Regions from separate parts of the Burkholderia sp. YHN3-13 genome, predicted to be linked through region 1. Evidence: riboswitches for the same ligand, from Rfam matches in the RefSeq annotation. Region 1 holds a riboswitch; each other region holds the start of a gene.
The links. Region 1 has a riboswitch for cobalamin ahead of AC0KUR_RS14460 (TonB-dependent receptor domain-containing protein). Riboswitches for the same ligand answer to the same signal wherever they lie in the genome.
Positions count from the first base shown of each region.

Region 1 (7,605 bases):
CTTGCCGATGCTGATGTCGTCCTTGTGCGGTTTTCCGTTCATCGCCGGCTCAATTCAGGGCCCGGAAATGGGCATGCATGAAGCGTGCGATCTCCCGGGTGAGTTCGATATCCTCCGGCGCGCCCATGAACCCGCCGTGCGGCATGCCTTCGAACACATGCAGTTCGGTCGGCACTTGCGCGCGCCGCAACGCGCGGTGCAGGCGAACCGCGTTCGACAGGAACAGGTCGCGCGTACCGCTCTGGATGAACGTCGGCGGGAAGCCGGCCGAGAAATCGCCGAACAGCGGCGACAGATACGGATGCGCGAGATCGGCGCCGTTCGCGTAGAGCAGGTTGTTCGGCATCAGCGACGCCGGCAGCACGACGTCGACGAGCCGGTTGGTCTCGAAGCTGTCGCCGGATTCGGTCAGATCGGCTTCCGGCGACAGCAGGACGAGCGCGGCCGGCAGCGGCAAGCCTTCGTCGCGGGCACGCAGCACCATCGCGGCCGCGAGATTGCCGCCGGCCGAGCGGCCGCCGATGACGATGTTTTCCGGCGCGTGGCGCGCCAGCACGAACGCATAGGCCGCGATGCAATCGTCGAGCGCGGCCGGATACGGATGTTCGGGCGGCATGCGGTAATCGACGCCGTAGCAGCGAACGCCCAGGCGGTCGGCATGCATCTGCGCGCCGGCGCGGCATGCGGCGGCGCCGCCGACGATCAGCGCGCCGCCGTGCAGGTCGATGTACGCGCATTCGTCGGAAGCGGCCGCTTCGGGCGTCGCGACGTGCAGGTCCGCATCGCCGGCCCGGATCGTCTCGACGCTCGAACGCAGATGGCCAGCCAGTTGCCCGACCGCGGCCGTGTAATGCGCGTCGGCGGCCGCCTTCACGCGCATCCACGCGTCGACATCGTCCGGCGCGGGCATCACGTGCAGCGCATTCAGCGGCACGCCGTCGTCGCCGACCAGGCGTTGCAACGCGGCTCGCGCTTCGTCGCTGATCGAGGTGGGGAAGGGCACGACGCGGCTCGGCAGCACGACGCCATCGGGTTTGTCGTTCATCGCTTGAATTCCATCAGGCCCGTCATGCGGCTGAAGGCCAGTGGCGCAGCATCACGTCGAGCGCATCGAGGCTGCGCGACCACGATGCGTCGGAATCCGGTGTGCCGTGCGAGAAACCGCCGGCGCCTTCGAGCGTCACGTAGCCCATGAAGAAGCCGCCGAGCAGGCGGATCGCATGGGCCAGCTCGGCTTCCGGCAGGTCGTAGCTGCGCAGCACGGCCGAGGTCATCCTGACGAGCCGCCCGCCCGCGCTTTCGGCGGCGCGCTCGGGGCTCACCGGATGGCGCGCGGCCGCAAAGCGACCGGGGTGTGCGCGCGCATAGTCGCGATAGACGTTCGCGAGCGCGGTCAGCGCATCCTTGCCGGTGCGGCCGGCCAGCGCATCGGCGGCGCGATCGGCCAGCTCCTGCAGCGCGAACAGCGCGATCCGGCTCTTGAGATCGTCGAAACTCGGGACATGGGAATACAGGCTGGCCAGCTTGACGCCGAAATGCCGCGCGAGCGCCGCGCCGGTGAGCGGCTCGAAGCCGGTTTCGTCGGCGAGCCGTGCGCCGGCTTCGACGAGTTTGTCTACGGTAATGCCGGCACGCGTCATGACGAATACTATGGAAATTAGTCAAAAAACTAATTCTATTAGTTTTTGCCGCGAAGTCAATTTCCCGTACGCCGCCGGCCACGCCGATCCGCCCCGGCGCCCGCGACGCAGGCGCCGGGGCGACCGGTCGTCAGAACGTGTAGGTGACCTTGCCGAACGCGGTGCGGCCGAGCGTGTTGTAGCCGTACGCGGTCATGTATTGCCGGTCGAACAGGTTCGACAGCGACGCCGACACCGTCAGGTGCGAATTGATCCGGTACGACGCGCGCAGGCTCACCGTCAGGTACGACGGCAGATACGTCGTGTTGGCCGGATCGTCGAACGTCGTGCCGCCGTAGAGCAGCGATGCGCCCGTGCTCAGCGCGTGGAGCTTCAGTTCGTCCCACGTGTGGTCGACGCTGAGGCTGACCGTCTGGCGCGGCCGGCGGTTGAGCCAGGTCTGGTTGGTCTCGTCCTGCGGATTCAGGAGGCCGACGGCCAGACTCACCGGCGTCGAGCGGCCGATCGTCCCCTTGTACGACAGGTCGATGCCGCGGATGTGCGAGCGGCCGATGTTCATCGGCGAGAACGTTGCCGGGTTGTACGCGATCAGGTTGTTGACGTGCGTGTCGTAGACCGCCGCCGAGAACGTGCCGTACGACGTGTTCGCGTCGAGCGCGGCCTCGACCGACGTGCTGCGTTCCGGGCTGAGGTTCGGATTGCCGTAGCCGGGGTAGTACAGGTCGTTGAAACTCGGCAGGCGGAATGCGTTGCCGTACGACACGCGCGCGGTGTAGACCGGCGTGATCGCCCACGACAGCGCGGCGTTGCCGGTGTTCACGCCTTGCCCGGCGATGATCTCGCGACGCCCCGCGAGGAACAGCGTCACGCTGCCGAGCGTGGCCGACTGATGCAGCGAAAACGCCGAGTCGTTGCGCGTCGGTATGCCGCCGGGCGCGTCGATCGGCAGGAATGCCTGTTCGCGCGTGAAATCGTAGGCGAGCTTCGTTTCGCCCGACAGCGGCAGGCCGAACAGGCGGAACCCGTGCGCCTGATGGGTCAGCGACGTCGACGTGCTGATGCGCTGCGAATTGATCTGGTCGGTCGCGAGGGCCGGGTTGTCCGCGTAGATGAACTGGCGGTCGTTCGCATAACCGAACGACTGGTCGAACTGCGTATCGGGCGTGATGTCGAGATGAAATGCGATGCCGGTCGTCAGCTGGTGATCGAGCTCGCGATTCGCATAGCCGCTGTTGTCGTAGGACAGGTCGGAGCGGTGATACAGCGCGAACGTCGAGATCGACCAGTTGTCGCGCGCATAGCCGAGCCGCGCATCGAGATCCTGCGCGTGATACGGATTGCGGCCGGCTTCGTGACCGTAGAAGAAGGGCCGCGTCGCATCGATGCCGGCCGTGTTGTAGTCGTGCAGCCCCAGCGAGTAGGTGACACCGCCGAGCGCGGCCAGCGGCCCTGTCGACGGCAGGGTGCCCGACGTGCGGAACTGCGTGTCGAACGTCTTGTTCGATCCGCCGCCGAACGACACGGTGGTCTGGTTCGGCCGGTTGGCGGCGCGGCGCGTGAAGAGCTGCACGACGCCGCCCATCGCGTTGCTGCCGAACGATGCGGCGGCCGGGCCCGAAATCACTTCCACGCGTTCGAACGCGTCGGTCGGCAGGTCGGCCCACGGCGCGATGCCGGTGGTCGGCGAGCCGATCCGGATCCCGTCGATGAACACGGCGACCTGGCTGGCCGACGAGCCGCGGATGCTGACCGACGCGGACGAGCCGGGGCCGCCGCTCTGCGAGACGGTCACGCCCGGCAGCGTCGCGAGCGCCTGCGTGATGCTCGGGTCGGTCGACGACAGCCGGTCGAGATCTTCTCGCGTAAGCACCTGCGTCGACGCATAGCGCCGGTCGAACGATTCGGGCAGGTGCCGCGTGTCGGTCACGCTGATCGTCGGCAGATCGGCGCCTTCCGCGGGCTGGGCGGGCGGCTGGAGCGCGGTATCGCCGGCGGCATGGGCGAGCGGGGTGAGCAGCGCGGTGGCGGCGGATGTGGCGAGCAGGTAACGAAGGTTCATCAGACAGCGAGAGAAAGCGTGTGGCGCGTAGGGCGGTCGCGAGCGAAGGGCGGGCAGGTTGCGCATGCCGACGGCGTGTCGACGCGACGCTTCCGGCAGGGAAGCGGATTCGGGAACGAAGGACATCTGACGGATCCTGAGGTCGGGTCGTCCATGCAACGGGCGACCGCCAACGGCGGCGCTTGCGCATCGGGACACCCCGCCCGGTGCGGCTGCTGGACCTCGGGTCGATGGCAGGTCTCCTGGCTCGCGGGTCGTCATCCGTGCGGACCTTCCCGGTTTCCCAGTGGCGCGCAGTGGCACGGATTCGCCGCTCACAGTTGCGGGGGCAGCCGCAGATTCGAGTCGTTGCCCGTCCTGCGTTCCCTTTTGATCCCATCGCTGGGAACCATCAGCGCGCAAGGGTAATGGCGTGCGCTCCCGCACGTCAATTGCCGCGCCGCGCGAGGGTGCGAAAAAACGTCATTCTCCGGCAAGCGCTTTCCGAATCCTTTCGCTTGTGTGTTGGTGTCGCGTTTCTCGTCTGATGAATCGGGAGGAGCAAGCGGCATGCGAGCCGCGTCGTATCGAACGCGAAACCGTAGGTTGTCCGGTCGACGTCAGCCGGCGCGTTGAGCAGCCCGGGCAGCGGCACAGCGTTGTCGCGGCGCGGATCGCCGAGCCGCATGCCGGTCGGTCGCCGCGGTTGCACGATCGGCCAGCCGAACAGCTGCAGATCGCGGAACAGCCCGCACCGACGACATCCTCGCCGCACGCGATCCGTCGCTGCCGGCGTTCTGATTGCCGGCGGGGCCGGGCGCGGCAGCGGCGCCCGGCGCGCGCCGTTACATGTGCGTGCCGGCGTGCGCGCGGCCGCCCGGGTCGCCGCCCCGATCGGGCGGCGTATTGTTCTGATCGATCTTCGCGAGCACGAAGCCGGCGTGCGGCAACGCGCCGGGCGAGCGGTGCATCGCCTGCGCGACGACGTCGTGCGGCGATGCGGCGGGGAAACCGGATGACGTCGCGCCCGGTTGGGCGAACGCCGGAAGGGAGGCGACCGCCAGGGCGGCGGCGACGATCGCGTGCGTGTTCATGGTGGCTCCTTCACGACTGACTGCGCGACTGACTGCGGGCAACGTCATCAGTCTAGGGCGCGAAACTTAACGCGTCGTGAAGGTGCCATGGCGCACGGATGACAGGATGTTCATGTGCGCCGCGACGCTCAGGCCGGCGTCGACACCAGTGCGCAGAAGTTCTCGAGATCGACGTTGCCGCCGCTGATCACGACGCCCACGCGCTTGCCCTGCAGCGCGTCCTTCATCCGTCGCGCGGCGGCGAACGCCAGGCAGCCGGTCGGCTCGACGACAATCTTCATACGGGTGGCGAAGAAGCGCATGCAGTCGATCAGCTCCGCGTCGGTCGCGGTCAGGATGTCGTCGACGTCGCGGCGGAGGATCGGGAACGTCAGGTTGCCGAGGTATTGCGTCTGCGCGCCGTCGGCGATCGTGCGCGGCGTGTCGATCCGCACGATCGCGCCGGACCGGAACGATTGCTGGCCGTCGTTGCCGGCTTCGGGTTCCACACCGTACAACTTCGCGTGCGGCGACAGCGCGCGGGTCGACAGCGCGGTGCCCGACAGCAGCCCGCCGCCGCCGAGCGGCGCGAACACCGCGTCGAGCGGGCCGACTTCGTCGAACAGTTCCTTGGCCGCCGTGCCCTGGCCGGCGATCACGTCCGGATGGTCGTAGGGCGGCACCAGCGTGAGCCCGTGCCGTTCGGCAAGATCGCGCCCGATCTGCTCGCGGTCCTCGGTGTAGCGATCGTAGGTCACGACGTTGCCGCCATAGCCGCGCGTCGCGGCCATCTTCGCGGCCGGCGCATCCTGCGGCATCACGATCGTCGCGGGAATACCGAGGATGCGCGCCGACAGCGCGATCGCCTGGGCATGGTTGCCGGACGAGAACGCGACGACGCCGTGGTGGCGCTGTTCGGCGTTGAAACGCGACAACGCATTGAACGCGCCGCGGAACTTGAAGGCGCCCATGCGCTGCAGGTTCTCGCACTTGAAGAACACCTGCGCGCCGAGCGCTTCGTCGATCGTTCGCGACGTCATCACCGGCGTGCGGTGCGCATGGCCTTCGAGCCGGGCCGCGGCCGCGGCGACGTCGTCGTACGTGGGGAGGGTCGGAGAGTTCATGGTTGCTCGAGAGTCGGAAAGGTCAGTCAACTGGAAAGCAGGGCCCCGCGTCACTTCGCGTCGTTGTAGACGGTCGCGCGCGAGACGCCGAGATGCTGCGACACGATCTCCATCGCGCGGCGCACCTCGAGGAAGCCGTCGGCCTTCAGCGTCTGCAGCAGCTCGCGGCGCTGGTCGGTCTTCAACTCGCGCGGCGTCGTCGCGAGGCGCGTCGCGAACGCGTCGATGCGCTGCCGGATCGCGTCCGCCCCGGCCGGATCGAGCGTGTCGACAACGGCCTCGCCGTCCGTGCGGCAGAACTGGTTCAGCATGCCCTGGAAGCCGCGGAACAGCGTGACATCCGCATTCAGGCACAGCGCGGCCACGTAGCGCCCGGTCGAATCCTTGATGCCGATCGACGTGCTTTTCGCGGTGCGGCCGTCCGCGAAGCGGTTCGGGTAGTTCGCGAGCACCTGCGGGAAATCGTCGTCGGCGATGCGGGCGAGGCCGAGTTCGGTCGCGGGATCGCCGACCGCGCGCCCGGACAGGTTGTTGTGGATCGCGAGGATCGCGTGTTCCGGCGTGCGCAGGTCGTGCACGACGACCTCGGTGAACGGCGCGAACATCTCGCCGAGCCCTTCGGCGATGCGCTGCACCTGTTCGATCAGCGACGCCTGTTCGGACGACGGTGGCGTGCGGCGCGTGCTCATGCGTTTTCCCGGGGCGACGGGGCGTCGGCCGTTTCCGGCCGCGTGATGTCGGCCAGCAGCGGCCGGGCGATCCGCACGTAGTCGGCCGAGTCGAGCACGACCGAGCGGTCGAGGCGGCCCGCGTTGAAGGCGATCTCCGCGTTGCGTTCGACCAGCGCGGGATCGACGACGAGCGTGACGTTCGCGTCGAATACGAACGGCGGCACGGCGCCCATCACGCAGCGCGTGACGGCGGCCGCGACATCGGGCGACGCGAGCGTCGCCTTGCGGCGGCCAACCGCCTCGGCAACCTTGCGGAAGTCGATCTTCAGGTGGCCCGGGATCACGGCGAGCGCGGTCGCGTCGCCGCCGTCCTTGAACGTGCAGAGCATGGCCTTCGCCCCCTGTTCGGGGCGTGTGCCGCGGATCGCGGCGATCACGTCGGATTTACCTTCCGCCGGATGTTCGAGCACGCGGAAACGTGCACCGGACGTATTCAGCAGATCGCACAGCGTGTCGAAAACGGGAGAGTCGTTCATGTCGCTTCGGGCGGGAAGGCGCGCATCGCGGCGCGCGGGGAGCGAGCGTGCCGCTCGCTATCGATGGATTGTCCAAGTATAGACGTTTTGTCATGAGATAGGGCAACAGCGGGTGCGCCCGTGCGGGGTCTTTCTCCAACTGCGAAAGGCCGTTTCGTATTGCGAAATCTCCGCGAAGTTCCCGTCGCGCCGCCTTTCCGCCGCTTGAAAACTTGTTTTGCATCGCAAAATCGATCTGCTATCTCATTGAAAAACAAGGAAAATTTATATCTTATGTCTTATATAAGAGTTGGCCGAAAGCGCGCCGGACAGGATTAATATTGAGTCCATGCAGTTCGCTTCGTCACACGAAGCGGGCACGCTGAACCCTTTACTCAAATGCGCTTCGTTCCCAGGAGATAGACATGTCCCAATATCAAGACGACATCAAGGCAGTGGCTGGCTTGAAGGAGAACCACGGCAGCGCGTGGAACGCCATCAGTCCCGAGTATGCCGCCCGCATGCGTGCCCAGAACAAGTTCAA
Region 1 is NZ_JBVVNQ010000005.1:98,960-106,564, reverse strand. It holds gene AC0KUR_RS14475 (DUF6331 family protein) at 1-42, opposite strand, end outside; gene AC0KUR_RS14470 (alpha/beta hydrolase) at 50-1,045, opposite strand; gene AC0KUR_RS14465 (TetR/AcrR family transcriptional regulator) at 1,068-1,640, opposite strand; gene AC0KUR_RS14460 (TonB-dependent receptor domain-containing protein) at 1,771-3,699, opposite strand; cobalamin riboswitch at 3,915-4,107, opposite strand; gene AC0KUR_RS14455 (hypothetical protein) at 4,524-4,772, opposite strand; gene AC0KUR_RS14450 (threo-3-hydroxy-L-aspartate ammonia-lyase) at 4,901-5,875, opposite strand; gene AC0KUR_RS14445 (helix-turn-helix transcriptional regulator) at 5,926-6,564, opposite strand; gene AC0KUR_RS14440 (YbaK/prolyl-tRNA synthetase associated domain-containing protein) at 6,561-7,082, opposite strand; gene AC0KUR_RS14435 (isocitrate lyase) at 7,487-7,605, shown strand, end outside.

Region 2 (7,605 bases), on a different contig from region 1:
CCCGACGAAGCGGCCCTGCCGGTCGATCGCGAACATCTCGACGGCGACCGACGGCGGCACGATGTCGCGTGCGACCCGCAGCGCCTGCGCGCAGACGAGATCGCCGAGCGGCACGCCGTCGGCCAGGGCGAGCTTCAGCGCTTCCTGGCTCGTGTTCGCGGCGCGCATCGCGGCCTGCAGCGCCTCGCTCGCGCCGGCTTCTGCCGCCCATTGCGCGAGCAGCGGCAGGTCGATGCTCGAATGGCGGCTGTGCAGGTCGAGATGGCCCGCCGCGAGCTTGCTGAGCTTGCCGAATCCGCCGCACATCGACAACCGCGCGACCGGTGCGCGGCGCAGGTGCTTGAGCACCGCGCCCGCGAAATCGCCCATCTCGATCAGCGCCATGTCGGGCAGGCCGTAGTGTGCGCGCATCGCGTCCTCGCTCGCGTTGCCCGTGCACGCGGCGATATGCGCGATGCCGTTGGCGCGCGCGACATCGATCCCCTGGTGGATCGATGCGATATAGGCCGAACACGAGAACGGCCGCACGATGCCCGTCGTGCCGAGGATCGACAGCCCGCCGACGATGCCGAGGCGCGGGTTCATCGTCTTCAGCGCGAGCGCCTCGCCGCCCTCGACGCCGATCGTCACGTCGAAGCCGCCTGCGTAGCCGTGCTCGGCTGCGAGGGCCTCCAGATGCGTCGTCATCATCTGGCGCGGCACCGGGTTGATCGCCGGTTCGCCGACCGGCAGCGTCAGCCCCGCGCGCGTGACCGTGCCGACGCCCGGCCCCGCGTGAAAGCGCACGCCGGCCGCGGCCGCGAGCGCGACACGCGCGAAGATCAGCGCGCCGTGCGTGACGTCCGGATCGTCGCCGGCATCCTTGATCGTGCCGGCTTCCGCGCCGTCGGCCGTGAGGCGGCAGAACTCGAGCCGCATCATCACGCGCTGCCCTTTCGGCAGCACGATCTCGACCGCGTCGTCCGCCCGGCCCGCGAGCAGCAGCCGCGCGGCCGCGAGCGACGTCGCGGTCGCGCAGCTGCCGGTCGTGTAGCCGAACCGCAGCGGCGCGGGCTGTTCGGGGGTTTCGTCGCGCATCACGCGTCCGTTGCGTTCGCCGGGTTCGATGCGCCGGCTATGTCGATCGCATCGGCCGCCTCGACCCTGTCGGCCGCGTCGGGCTTGCGCACGTCGTACAGCGTGACGGGCAGCGGCTGGCGCCACGTGTCGAAGCGGCCGAGCGGTTCCGCATGCGCGAGCGACACGCGCGTGAGCGTGCCGCCGTGCGCGTCGCGCCACGCGGCGAGCGCCATCTCGCCCTGCAGCGTGACCGCATTCGCGACGAGCCGGCCGCCGGGTTTCAGCGCGGCCCAGCACGCGTCGAGCACGCCGGGCGCCGTCGCACCGCCGCCGATGAAGATCGCGTCGGGCGTGGCGAGTCCTGCCAGCGCGTCGGGCGCGCGGCCCGCGACGAGCTGCAGGCCCGGCACGCCGAGTGCGTCGCGGTTGTGTTCGATGAAGCGCTGCCGTTCCGCATGCGCCTCGACCGCGATCGCCTGGCAGGATGGATGCGCACGCATCCATTCGATGCCGATCGAGCCACTGCCCGCGCCGACGTCCCACAGCAGCTCGCCGGGTGCGGGCGCGAGGCGCCCGAGCGTCATCGCGCGCAAGTCGCGCTTGGTGAGCTGGCCGTCGTGGCGGTATGCATCGTCGGGCAGGCCCGGCGTGAGCGCGCGGCGCGGCGCGTCGGGGCCGGCCCGGCAGTCGAGCGCGACGAGATTGAGCGCGGCCGTTTCGGTGACTTTCCAGTCCTGCGCGAGGCCGTCGACGCGCCGTTCGAGCGGGCCGCCCAGATGTTCGAACACGCTGATGCGCGTCGGCCCGAAGCCGCGTGCGGCGAGTTCGGCCGCGACGGCGGCCGGCGTGCGGCCGTCGGCGCTCAGCACGAACAGGCGCCGGCCCGGCAGCAGATGACGCGCGAGCGTCGCGAGCGGACGGCCGACGAGCGACACCGCGCCGACGTCCTGCAGCGCCCAGCCGAGGCGTGCGGCCGCGAGGGACAGCGACGACGGCGCGGGCAGCACGCGCCATTCGTCGGGAGAAAGCTGGCGCGCGAGCGTCGCGCCGACGCCGAACAGCATCGGGTCACCGCTCGCGAGCACGCAGACGGGCGAGCCGCGCCGCGCGAGCACGCCCGCGAGATCGAACGGCGACGGCCACGCTTCGCGCGCGGCCGGCAACCGCGCGGGCAGCATGTCGAGATGCCGCTTCGCGCCGACCACGCGCGTCGCGCCGAGCAGCGCGCGTCGCGCATTGCGCCCGAGCCCCGCGTAACCGTCGTCGCCGATGCCCACTACCGTCAGCCACGCCGTCATGCACCCTTCCCCATCGTTCGATTTCATCCAGTGTGTTGCGATGCGCGGCCGTTGCGCCGCCGCGCGTCGATCCGGCGATTGCCGTCGGCGCCGACTGCCCGGCGCGGGACGCGCCAGCGGTGTCGGCCAGGCCCGCGCGATCCGCATGGCGAACAGCTGGCCCCGCCCAGTTTCATCGTCGCGGACACCGGCGTGTCGCCGATCCAGTGCCGAGCCGCCAATCGTACCATCCGCGCTGCCGCGCGCAGGTCGTCGCAGCCATGCTGCGACACGGTTGCGACGCACATGGCCGATGTCGGGCCGGTGCCGAAATCGGGTATCCTACGGCCGTTCGTTCGCCGGTGCCCTTCGGGGCCGAAGAGGGAACACAGGGCGCGCCGCGCGCCGCTGTGGCTGCCCCCGCAACTGTAGACAGCGAGCCGATCTCCCCCTCATGCCACTGGTTTCACCGGGAAGGCCGGGAGCCGGCGCCGACCTGTCAGCCAGGAGACCTGCCGGCCAGAAAGTGCGTGCGTGCCAGTCGGCGTCGGGCGGGGTGTACCGATGCGTTGGCCGCGGCGCGACACTGTCCCGGTATCCCGTTGAGTTCCGCCCCCGATTCGATTCCTGCGTCGCCCGTCGTGCGCCCGTCGGCCTGCCCGGGGCTCGTGCGCGTGGTCGCGGCCGCCGATGGCGGGCTGTGCCGGGTCAAGCTGCCGGGCGGCCGGCTCGATGCGCGCCAGGCGCGTGCGATTGCCGCCGCCGCCCGCGCGTACGGCTCCGGCGCGATCGACGCGACCAATCGCGCGAATCTCCAGCTGCGCGGCATTCGCGACAGCGCCGCCGATGCGCTGACGCGCGCATTGCTCGAGGCGGGGCTCGGCCCGCGCGTCGACGCAGCCGCAGGCGCGGTCGACGAGACGGCCGCGCTCGCCGCGAGCGACGACGTCCGCAACCTCCTGCTCAGCCCGCTCGCCGGGCACGATCCCGCCGCGCTCGTCGACAGCCGCGCGCTCGCGATGCCGCTGCTCGACATGCTGGCCGGCGAGCCGCGCCGCGGCGAGCTGTCGCCGAAATTCTCGATCCAGCTCGACGGCGGCGAAGCGGTTGCGGCGCTCGATCACCCGCACGACATCTGGCTGGCCGCCTGGCGCCGCGCGGACGGCGCGGTACGCGTCGCGGCCGGGCTGGCCGGCTGCCCGCCGGCCGCGCGGGACGACCGGCCCGCATCGGTCGACGTGTCGCCCGATCAGGCCGTCGCACTGGTTCGCGCACTGCTGCTCGCGTTCCTCGATCTCGCGCCGGCCGACGTCACGCGGATGCGCGCCGTGCTCGCGACCGCCGGCGAATGCGCGTTGCTCGCACGCGCGCAGCACTACCTGCCCTTCCCGCTCACGGCCGATCCCGCGCTCGCCGGCTGGCGGCGCACGCGCACCGACCCGGCGCTGCGTTTCGGCATGCGCGCGTCGCGCGATGCGGCATGCTGCAGCGTCGGCGCGCAATGCGTGCTCGGGCGGCTCGACGCGACACAACTGGAACGGCTCGCCGCGCTGGCCGAAGCCGACGGCGACGGCACGTTGTCGATGACGCCGTGGCAAGGCGTGTTTCTCCACGGCGTGCCGAACGAACGCGCCCCGGCCACGTTGGCGGCACTGGCGTCGCTCGGCCTCGTCTGCGCATCGTCCGACCCGCTGGCGACCCTCGTCGCCTGCACCGGCAGCACGGGCTGCGCGAAAGCGCGGGCCGACACGAAACACGACGCGCTCGCCCTCGCCGCGCGCATCGGCCATCCGGTCGACGTGCACCTGACCGGCTGCGAGCGCCACTGCGCGCTGCCGCATCCCGCGGCGCACACGCTCGTCGCGGTGGCGCCCGCGCACTACGACCTTTACCGGCGCGACGCGGCCGCGGGCCTTGGCGCCCCGCTCGCGCGCCATCTGACGATTGACCAGGCCGCGGCCCGTTTGACGGACGCGCGGCACAGCCAGGACACCACCGATGCTTGACTACATTCGCGACGGGCAGGAAATCTACCGCCAGTCGTTCGCGACGATCCGCGCCGAGGCCGACCTGTCGCGCGTTCCGCCCGACCTCGAGAAACTCGCGGTGCGCGTGATCCATGCGTGCGGGATGGTCGACGTCGTCTACGACCTGCGCTTTTCGGCTGGCGCCGGCACGGCCGGCCGCACCGCGCTCGCGGCCGGCGCGCCGATCCTGTGCGACGCGCGGATGGTCGCCGAAGGCATCACGCGCGCGCGGCTGCCGGCCGACAACCGCGTGATCTGCACGCTCGGCGAGCCGGAGGTGCCCGATCTCGCGCGCCATCTCGGCAACACGCGCTCGGCGGCGGCGCTCGAACTGTGGCGTCCGCATCTCGCGGGCAGCGTCGTCGTGATCGGCAATGCGCCGACCGCGCTGTTCCACCTGCTCGACATGATCGACGCCGGCGCGCCGCGTCCCGCGTTGATCCTCGGTTTTCCGGTCGGTTTCATCGGCGCGGCCGAATCGAAGGCGATGCTCGATGCCGACAGCCGCGGCGTGCCGTACGTCGCGCTGCTCGGCCGGCGCGGCGGCAGCGCGATGGCCGCCGCCGCGGTCAACGCACTGGCGACGGAGGTCGAATGACGACCATGCGCGGCCGGCTGTTCGGGGTCGGTGTCGGCCCCGGCGATCCCGAACTGATGACGATCAAGGCGCTGCGCGTGCTGCAGGCGGCGCCCGTGGTCGCGTATTTCGTCGCGAAGGGCAAGAAGGGCAATGCGTACGGCATCGTCGAAGCCCACCTGCTCGACGGGCAGACGCAACTGCCGCTCGTCTATCCGGTGACGACCGAAGTGCTGCCGCCGCCGCTCTGCTACGAGACCGTGATCGCCGACTTCTACGACACGGCCGCCGAGATCGTCGCCGCCCATCTCGACGCGGGACGCGACGTCGCGGTGATCTGCGAAGGCGACCCGTTCTTCTACGGCTCGTACATGTACCTGCACGACCGCCTCGCGCCGCGCTACGACACCGAGGTGATCCCGGGCGTCTGCGCGATGCTCGGCGGCACGGCCGTGCTCGGCCAGCCGCTCGTCTATCGCAACCAGAGCCTGTCGGTGCTGTCCGGCGTGCTGCCCGAGCATGAACTGCGCGAGCGGCTCGCGCGCGCCGACGCGGCCGTCGTGATGAAGCTCGGTCGCAATTTCGACAAGGTGCGGCGCGTGCTCGACGAACTCGGGCTCGCGAAGCGCGCGCTGTACGTCGAGCGCGCGACGATGGCGAACCAGCGCATCGTGCCGCTCGACGCAGTCGATCCGATGGCGTCGCCGTATTTCTCGCTGCTCGTCGTGCCGGGGGAAAAATGGCAAGGATGACGACCCCGCCGGCGATCGTGATCCTCGGTGCCGGCGCGCTCGACACCGCGCGACGCATCCAGGCGCGCTATCCGGGCGCTAGCGTGCATGGCCTCGCGTCGCGCGTCGATGCCGACGTGCGGTTCGACGAACTCGGTGCGCACCTGCGCGAACTCTACGCACGCGGCCTGCCGATCGTCGCGCTGTGCGCGGCCGGCATCGTGATCCGCTGCCTCGCCCCCGCGCTCGCGGACAAGGGCGTCGAGCCGCCCGTGCTCGCGGTTGCGGAAGACGGGTCGGCCGTCGTGCCGCTGCTCGGCGGGCTGACGGGCGTCAACGTGATCGCGCGCGAAATCGCCGCATGCGTGGGCGTCGCGCCGGCGATCACGACCAGCGGCGAACTGCGTTTCGGCGCATGCGTGCTCAATCCGCCCGACGGGTATGCGCTCGCCGATCTCGCGCAGGGCAAGCGCTTCGTGTCCGACCTGCTCGCGGGCGCATCGACGCGTGTCGACGGCGCGGCGGCGTGGCTCGACGATGCCGCGCTGCCGCGCGACGACGCGGCCAAGCATGCGATTCGCGTGACGCCCGACGCATGGCGCGGCACGCACGACGAACTCGTGATCCATCCTCGCAGCGTGGTGGTCGGCATCGCAGGCGATGCCATGCACGCGCACGAGGCGCTTGCCACACGCATCGCCGCCATGCTCGACGCACAAGGTCTCGCGCGGCTGGCACTCGCGGCCCTCGTCGCGCCGGCGTCGTCGATCGGCGAACCCGCGCTGGAGGAAGCCGCGCGGGCACTCGACGTGCCGCTGCGTTTCGCCGATGCCGACGGCAGCGCGCCCGCCGATGCAGCCGCGCTGCTCGGCCGCACGTTGCGTGTCGCGCATACGCTGCGTCCGGTATCGAACGGTCTCGCGTGCGCGGTCGCGTCGCATCCGGTCGATCCCGCCACGCTCGGCCGCGCGCGCGGCCGCCTGACGGTGCTCGGCCTTGGCCCGGGCGGCGCCGCGTGGCTCACGCCGGCCGCTCGCGCCGCGCTCGCCGAAGCGACCGACATCCTCGGCTACACGACCTACGTGAACATGGCCGGCCCGTTCCGCGGCGACCAGCGCGTGCACGGCACCGACAATCGCGAGGAAATGCAGCGCGCGCGCCATGCGTTCGAACTCGCGGCCGAAGGCAGGCGCGTCGCGGTCGTGTCGTCGGGCGACCCCGGCGTGTTCGCGATGGCCGCGGCCGTGCTCGAAGCGCTCGACGACACGCGCGACCCGCAATGGGCCGCGGTCGACCTGCGCGTGGAGCCCGGCATCTCGGCGTCGCTCGCGACGGCCGCGCAGGCCGGCGCGCCGCTCGGTCACGACTTCTGCGCGATTTCGCTGTCGGACAACCTGAAGCCGTGGGACGTGATCGAGACGCGCCTGCGGCATGCGGCGCAAGCCGACCTCGTGATGGCGTTCTACAACCCGATCTCGCGTGCGCGGCCGTGGCAGCTCGACCTCGCGCTCGACCTCGTGCGTGCGCATCGCGCCGCCGATACGGTGGTCGTACTCGGCCGCGACATCGGCCGGCCGGGCGCGACGCTCGCGACGACGACGCTCGGCGCGCTGCGCGGCGACCAGGTCGACATGCGGACGATGGTGATCGTCGGCTCGTCGACGACGCGGCGCTTCGCGATCGGCAACGCGCGCGAATGGGTCTATACGCCGCGCTGGTATCGCTGATCGCGGTTACCGCGGCAGCGTGACGGTGCGCGCGTCGGCATGCGTAAGGCCGGATGCGCCGCCGGTACGCCAGAACCGGTACACGAGCACGCCGACCGCGGCCTGCGCGACGACTACGAACGCGACGCAGCCGGCCCAGCCCCAGCGATGCCAGCCGGGCACCGGCAGGATCGAGCCGAGACTGCCGCCGAAGTAATAGCAGGACAG
Region 2 is NZ_JBVVNQ010000008.1:50,333-57,937, forward strand. It holds gene AC0KUR_RS19335 (cobalt-precorrin-5B (C(1))-methyltransferase) at 1-1,077, opposite strand, end outside; gene cbiE (precorrin-6y C5,15-methyltransferase (decarboxylating) subunit CbiE) at 1,077-2,357, opposite strand; cobalamin riboswitch at 2,680-2,870, shown strand; gene cobG (precorrin-3B synthase) at 2,978-4,342, shown strand; gene AC0KUR_RS19350 (precorrin-8X methylmutase) at 4,335-4,961, shown strand; gene AC0KUR_RS19355 (precorrin-2 C(20)-methyltransferase) at 4,958-5,692, shown strand; gene cobJ (precorrin-3B C(17)-methyltransferase) at 5,689-7,398, shown strand; gene AC0KUR_RS19365 (MFS transporter) at 7,405-7,605, opposite strand, start outside.
Region 2: linked by a shared signal. The riboswitch ahead of cobG (precorrin-3B synthase) and the one ahead of AC0KUR_RS14460 (TonB-dependent receptor domain-containing protein) in region 1 are both predicted to bind cobalamin.

Region 3 (7,605 bases), on a different contig from region 1:
TCACGGTGATCGAGCGCGATACGTTCTTTGACACTTTCCGCTTGCCGTGACGGCGCGGGCGCGCGGCGTCGGCACGCGCACGGGCCGCGCATCGAAGCGCCGGGTTGCGCGGCCGAACGCAGGGCAGGCTTCGTCGAGAAGGTGCTGTTTCGACCTCGGGAGCGTGGTGTTCTTGCGCATCAGGAAGGATCGCTTGTTCACTTTTGCATCAGCGCACACAAAAAACGTACAAGCGTCGAAAAGTGAACAGGATTTCGCAAGCCTTTGATGTAAAGGCACTATTTTCTCTACATGAGCGGCCACGCTTTCCTCTCATACGAACCATCGATGTGAAGCGCGCAGTTTTGCGTGTCGACGGCACGCCGGGCAGTCGTCCAGATGGTCGGGCCCCTGCGGCGCGAGTCGTGCCCGCATCCGGCAACTCCAGGTTGCCACCGCGACGACTTTCCGTCTGTCCGGTTGCCGTCGAATCGACTATCGTTGCCTGCATGTTCCGCACCGTACTTCAGGAGACGACACCGTGACGCACAGCGTGATCCCCGCAGGCCTGGCCGACGAAATGATCCAGATCCGGCACCGCATTCATGCCCACCCCGAACTGGGTTTCGAGGAATTCGCGACGAGCGACCTCGTCGCGGAGCAGTTGCAGTCGTGGGGTTATACGGTGCATCGCGGGCTCGGCGGAACCGGCGTCGTCGGGCAGTTGAAGGTGGGCGATGGCGCGCGGCGCCTCGGCCTGCGCGCCGACATGGACGCGCTGCCGATCCACGAGGCGACCGGGCTGCCGTACCAGAGCACGATCGCCGGCAAGATGCATGCGTGCGGCCACGACGGCCACACGGCGATGCTGCTCGCGGCCGCGAAGCATCTCGCCCGCGAGCGCCGTTTCTCGGGCACGCTGAACCTGATTTTCCAGCCGGCCGAGGAAGGGCTCGGCGGCGCGAAGAAGATGCTCGACGAAGGGCTGTTCGAGCAGTTCCCGTGCGATGCGATCTTCGCGATGCACAACATGCCGGGCTTCCCCACCGGCCAATTCGGTTTCCTGCCGGGGCCGTTCATGGCGTCGTCGGATACCGTCGTCATCGACGTGCAAGGCCGCGGCGGCCACGGCGCGGTGCCGCACAAGGCGATCGATCCCGTCGTCGTGTGCGCGCAGATCGTGCTGGCGCTGCAGACGATCGTGTCGCGCAACGTATCGCCGCTCGACATGGCGATCGTCACGGTCGGCGCGATTCACGCAGGCGACGCGCCGAACGTGATTCCCGATCGCGCGCAGATGCGCCTGTCGGTGCGCGCGCTGAAACCCGACGTGCGCGACCTGCTCGAAACGCGCATCAAGGAAGTCGTCCACGCGCAGGCCGCCGTGTTCGGCGCGACCGCGACGATCGACTACCAGCGCCGCTACCCGGTGCTCGTCAACGACGCGGAAATGACGGCGTTCGCGCGCGGCGTGGCGCGCGAGTGGGTCGGCGATGCAAACCTGATCGACGGGATGGTGCCGCTCACCGGCAGCGAGGATTTCGCGTTCCTGCTCGAAAAGCGGCCGGGCTGCTACCTGATCATCGGCAACGGCGACGGGGAGGGCGGCTGCATGGTGCACAACCCGGGCTACGACTTCAACGACGCGGCGCTGCCGACCGGCGCGTCGTACTGGGTCAAGCTGGCCGAGGCGTTTCTGGTGTGACGCGGTTTCGCGAACGTCGTCGTTGCCGGGCTCGCATGAGCTTTTCCGGCCGCGACGGATGTGCTCGGATTTGACGCTCCTTGACATCGGCGGGACAGGTCGCGTGCTACGCTGCGCGCGACGCCGGATTGGCTCGATGAATACAGGTGTGAATGACATGCGAAAACAGCTTCTGACCGTGCTGACGGCCTGTGCGGTGGGCGTTCTGGCGGCCGGGTGTGACGACCAGAAGGTGGCGGACGCGGTGAATTCGATCAAGCCCGACCCGCTCGCGTTCGGCAAACTGCAGCCGGGTGTCTCGACGACCGAGGACGTGCTCCGCCAGGCGGGCAAGCCCGAGATGGTCAGGCAGGGCGACGATGGCTCGCAGCGCTTCGAGTATCCGCGCGGCCCGTACGGCACGCGTACCTACATGCTCGATTTCGGGCCGGACGGCCGGCTCGTGTCGATCACGCAGGCGCTGACCGCGGCCAACATCGCGAAGGTCGTGCCCGGCATGTCGAAGGACGACGTGCGGCAACTGCTCGGCAAACCGACCGAAGTCGCGCAATACGCGTTGAGCCATGAAGAGGTGTGGAGCTGGCACTGGGCCGAGGGCGGCGTATCGGGCGACGCGATGTTCAACGCGCATTTCTCGCCCGACGGCACCGTGATCCGGACGTCGCGCTCGGAGGCGCCGGGGCGCGAAAAGCCCTGACGTCGCGGCACGCACGCAGGCTGTTCCGTCAGAATGCCGTGCCGCCGAACAGGGCCGCCGCCATCTCCGGATTCGACGGCCAATACATGTGCATGTACGTCGCGACGATCGCGCCGCTGCGGTAGACGGCTTCGCCGCTGCCCGGCGCGCCGTCGGGGCGCGCGGCGCTCGCGACCGGCACCAGCGGCGTCGCGAACCGCGAATAGTGGAACGTATGGCCGCGCATCGGCCCGTTGCGCGTCTCGAGTTGCTGCATGCCGAGCGCCGCGAACCGGCGCTGCATCGTCGCATGACCCGGCAACACGCCCAGCATCGGCGTCGTCACGCCGTCCACGTCGGTCAGCGATTCGCACAGGTACACCATCCCTCCGCATTCCGCGACGATCGGCCGGCCGGCCGCCGCGTGCGTGCGAATCGTCCGCGCGGTCCCGGCATTCGCCGCGAGCGTCGCCGCATGCAGTTCCGGATAACCGCCCGGCAGGAACAGCGCGTCGCAATCGTCGGGCACCGGTTCGTCGGCGAGTGGCGAGAAGAACCGCACCGCCGCACCGAGCGCATCCAGCAGCGCGAGGTTCGCCGGATAGATGAACGAGAACGCCGCATCGCGTGCGACGGCGATCCGCTTGCCCGCAAGCGCGCGCGGCAGCGGCACCGCGGCGTCCGGTGCCGCGAACGCGACGGCCGGCGGCAATTCGGCGAGCGCCGTCCGCGCGAGCACGTCGGCCGCGCGCTCGAGCCGCGCATCGAGATCGTCGATGTCGGCCGGTTGATGCAGGCCGAGATGCCGCTCCGGCAGCGTGATGCCCGCATCGGCCGGCACGTGTCCGAGCCAGCGGAGGTCGCCGGGCAGCGCCTGTTGCAGCAGTTCCGCATGCCGCGCGGAGCCGACGCGGTTTGCCAGCACGCCGTGAAACGGCAGTGCCGGCCTGAACCGGGCGAGCCCGAACGCGATCGCCGCGAATGTCTGCGCCATCGCCTTCGCCGAAATCACCGCGACGACCGGGACGCCGAACGCGGCCGCGAGATCGGCGCTGCTCGGCGTGCCGTCGAACAGCCCCATCACGCCTTCGATCAGGATCAGATCCGCGTCGCGCGCGGCATCGGCGAGCAGCGCGCGGCAGCCGGTTTCGCCGACCATCCCGAGATCGAGCGCATGCACGGGCGCGCCGCTCGCGCGCTCGAGCAGCATCGGATCGAGAAAGTCGGGCCCGGTCTTGAACACGCGTACGCGGCGGCCCAGCCGGCGGTGCAGCCGTGCAAGACCGGCCGTCACCGACGTCTTGCCCTGGCCCGACGCGGGTGCGCTGACGAACAGCGCGGGGCAGGCCGGCACGCTCAGAACTCCACGCCGCGCTGCGCCTTCACGCCTTGCTCCTTGTACGGGTGCTTGACGAGCCGCATTTCGGTGACGAGATCGGCCGCGTCGATCAGCGCATCGGGCGCGTGCCGCCCCGTCACGACGACGTGCACCGAAGCGGGACGTGCGGCGAGCGTCGCGAGCACTTCGTCGAGCGGCAGGTATTCATACTTCAGCACGGTGTTCAGCTCGTCGAGGATCACCATCCGGTAGTCGCCGCTCTCGATCATCCGGCGCGCCTCGTCCCAGCCCTTGCGCGCGGTCGCGATATCGGCGTCGCGGTTCTGCGTGTTCCACGTATAGCCGTCGCCCATCGTCACGAAATCGCACTCCGCGACCGCGCCGAGAAAGTCGCGCTCGGACGTATGCAGCGCGCCCTTGATGAACTGCACGACACCGAGCCGCATGCCGTGGCCGAGCACGCGCACGGCCATGCCGAACGCGGCCGTGCTCTTGCCCTTGCCGTTGCCGGTATTGACGATCAGCAGGCCCTTTTCCAGGGTGGCGGCGGCCTGCTTCTTCTCGTGGCCGGCGCGGCGGCGTTCGGTCATCCGCTGATGGGATTCGGCATCGGTCTTCATCGGAAATCGTCCTGTCGAAAGCGAAACAAAGGGTTCAGAGCGGGCCGGCGAGGGCAACCGTCACGCCGTCCCGGATGGATTTGGGGCCCAGCAGCCGGCCATGCGGCGCCGCGAGCTGCGCGCAGGGTTCGGCCACGCCCGCCACCCCGAAGCGCGCCAGCGCGGCGTCCGACGGGCCGCTCGCGGCCAGTTCGGGACGGCTCGCCAGCTGCGCCGCGTCGAACGCGACGAGCGGCCAGCCGCGGCGCGCGCACAGCACGCGCAGCGCCCGCGCACACGCCTTGTCGGCGAGCGTCGCGACGAGCGCCGGTTCGGCGGCCGGGTAACGCGCCAGCGCCGCCCGGATCGCGGCATCGAGCTGCGCGGCCGTGACGCCCGCGCGAAAACCGATGCCGAGCGCGACGCGCATCATGCGCGGCCGCCGAGCGCCGCACGCACGGCCGGGTCGTCGGCAAGCGCCGCGACGCGGCCGATCACGACGATGGCCGGTGAACCGATGCCGGTTGCGCCGACGCGTTCGACGAGCGTGTCGAGCGTCGCGAGGACCTGCCGCTGCTCGGGGCGGGTCGCATGCTCGATCGCCGCGCACGGCGTATCGCCGGGCAGGCCGCCGCCGCGCAGCGCGGCGGTGATCGCGTCGAGCCGGCGGATGCCCATGTAGATCACGATCGTCATGCGCGTGGCCGCCAGCGCGCGCCAGTCGGGCTCGTCGGCGCCCGCGCCGTGGCCCGTGACGAAGATCACGCCCTGTGCGGCGCCGCGCTGCGTGACCGGGATGCCGAGCGCGGCCGGCGCGGCAATGCCTGCGGTGATGCCGTTCACGATCTCGACCGCAAAACCCGCCGCGCCCAGCGCGGCCAGTTCCTCGCCGCCGCGGCCGAACACGAACGGATCGCCGCCCTTGAGCCGCGCGACGCTGCGGCCCGCCCGCAAGTGCGCGAGCATCGCGGCGACGATCGCTTCCTGCGGCGTCGACGCATGGCCGCCGCGCTTGCCGACGTGCTCGACCTGCGCGTCGGCGCGTGCATGGCGCAGCACGTCGGGATTCACGAGATCGTCGACGAGCAGCACGTCGGCCGCGCCGATCGCACGCACGGCCTTGAGCGTCAGCAGGTCGGCGTCGCCGGGGCCGGCGCCGATGAGCCACGCGCGGCTCATCGCACGCGGCACGGCACGCACCGTGTCGAAACAGTGGAAAGGAACAGGCGGGCGGCACATCGGCGGCCGGCGGGCAGGCAGTGCATGACGGATCGGACGAAGCCCGCGCGGACGCGGGCGGAATGCGCACCCCATCCGTCCCCCGCGGATCGGGCGTTCGGCGAGCATCGGGCTCGCCCCTTGCGTCGGCCGGTATCCGGGCTGGCCGCTTGCCAGGCCGCAGCCTTCCCGCCCGCTGAAGGGCAGTGGCATCGCGGGCGGCCTGGGCGCGTGCGCGGGGAGCGCGTCGCGCGGGCGGCGTACCGTTGCGGGGACAGCACAGGCCGGGCGGTCGTCCGCCTCCTGTTTCCCGTTTAACTGCATGCGCGGAATGCGCATGCGAGCACCGAACGCGGCGCATACGATAGCACAGCGGTTCGCCCGCGCGAACCGGCCACGGCCGGCCTCCGGCACGGTGCGCCGGCGGTGCGCAACGCAGTCCGGCGCCCCGTGCCGCCTTGACGCTCCCGGCCCCGCCGCCTACACTCGCACGCGTTTTGGTGCTCGCGCGTGCCGCTCCGGCGCGCGCAGTTAAACGGGAAACAGGGAGCCTGCCTGCACCGCAGTCGAGCCAACCTGTGCTGCCCTCGCAACGGTAAGCGAACGTGTCGCGCGCGAGCGCGATGCAGCGCCGCTTCGCCGCCTGCCGCGAGCAGGCGGACGACCGCCACTGGATGCCGCGCGCATCCGGGAAGGCGAAGCGGCGTGTTCGCCAGCCCGGATACCGGCCTAAACGTTGGGGTTCAGCGCCGCGGGGAGGCGGCGCATCGTCCACGGCCGCAGCAGGCCCGACGCCCGGGGTGTTCCGCTTCCTCCGCCGATCTGCCCCCCGCGCGAACGCGCCGGGCCGGGACGGCGAACGGCAGGCGGCGCGGGCAGGGCCGGCGGCAGCCGTGTTGGCATTCACGATGTCGACCGTTCGCAAGGAAGCACCATGTCCGATTCGTTGTTCCGCCCGTCGCGCGGTTGTTCGCGCGGATCGCGCGGCGGTCTGCCTGCGCGTCGCCCGATGAATGGCCTCGCCGCCGCCAACGCGACGATCCCGTCCTGATTCCCTCTTCGACACCGGACCTACCATGACCCTACGCAAGCTTCCCGTCACGATCGTCACGGGCTTTCTCGGCAGCGGCAAGACGACGCTGATGCGCCACATCCTGCAGCACGCCGCGGGCCGCCGCATCGCGGTGATCGTCAACGAATTCGGCGAGCTCGGCATCGACGGCGAGATCCTCAAGGGCTGCGGCATCGGCTGCGAGGACGCCGACGGCGCGCAGGGCGAAGCGTCGGGCCAGCTGTACGAACTCGCGAACGGCTGCCTGTGCTGCACCGTGCAGGAAGAGTTCTACCCGGTGATGGAGGCGCTCGTCGAACGGCGCGCGGACATCGACCACGTGCTGATCGAGACATCGGGCCTCGCGCTGCCGAAGCCGCTCGTGCAGGCGTTCAACTGGCCGACGATCCGCAACAGCTTCACGGTCGACGCGGTCGTGACCGTGGTCGACGGGCCGGCCGCCGCGAGCGGCCAGTTCGCGGAAAACCCGCAGGCCGTCGACGCGCAGCGCCGCGCCGATCCGAATCTCGACCACGAATCGCCGCTGCACGAACTGTTCGCCGATCAGCTGTCGTCGGCCGATCTGGTGATCGTGAACAAGGCCGATCTGGTCGGCGACGCGGAATTCGCCCGGATCGAAACCGCGATCCGCGACGAGATCCCGCCGCAGGTGAAGATCGTTCGCGCGACGCGCGGCGAGCTCGATCTCGCGATGCTGCTCGGCCTCGAATCGGCATCGGAAGAAACGATCCACCTGCGTCACGATCATCACGGCTCGGCCGACGACGGTGATCACGATCACCATCACGACGATTTCGACTCGGTGGTCGTGTCCGGCGACGCCGGCACGCGCGAGGCGACGATCGCCGCGCTGCAGCGCGTGGTCGAAGCGCACACGATCTACCGCGCGAAAGGGTTCGCCGCGCTGCCCGGCGCGCCGATGCGGCTCGTGATCCAGGGCGTCGGCCGCCGCTTCGACAGCTATTTCGACCGACGCTGGCAGGACGGCGAAACGCGCGCGAGCCGCTTCGTGCTGAT
Region 3 is NZ_JBVVNQ010000008.1:74,536-82,140, reverse strand. It holds gene AC0KUR_RS19475 (GNAT family N-acetyltransferase) at 1-50, shown strand, start outside; gene AC0KUR_RS19470 (M20 aminoacylase family protein) at 521-1,684, shown strand; gene bamE (outer membrane protein assembly factor BamE domain-containing protein) at 1,842-2,381, shown strand; gene AC0KUR_RS19460 (cobyrinate a,c-diamide synthase) at 2,410-3,714, opposite strand; gene cobO (cob(I)yrinic acid a,c-diamide adenosyltransferase) at 3,717-4,319, opposite strand; gene AC0KUR_RS19450 (cobalamin biosynthesis protein) at 4,354-4,731, opposite strand; gene cobA (uroporphyrinogen-III C-methyltransferase) at 4,728-5,537, opposite strand; cobalamin riboswitch at 5,648-5,883, opposite strand; cobalamin riboswitch at 5,998-6,263, shown strand; gene cobW (cobalamin biosynthesis protein CobW) at 6,593-7,605, shown strand, end outside.
Region 3: linked by a shared signal. The riboswitch ahead of cobA (uroporphyrinogen-III C-methyltransferase) and the one ahead of AC0KUR_RS14460 (TonB-dependent receptor domain-containing protein) in region 1 are both predicted to bind cobalamin.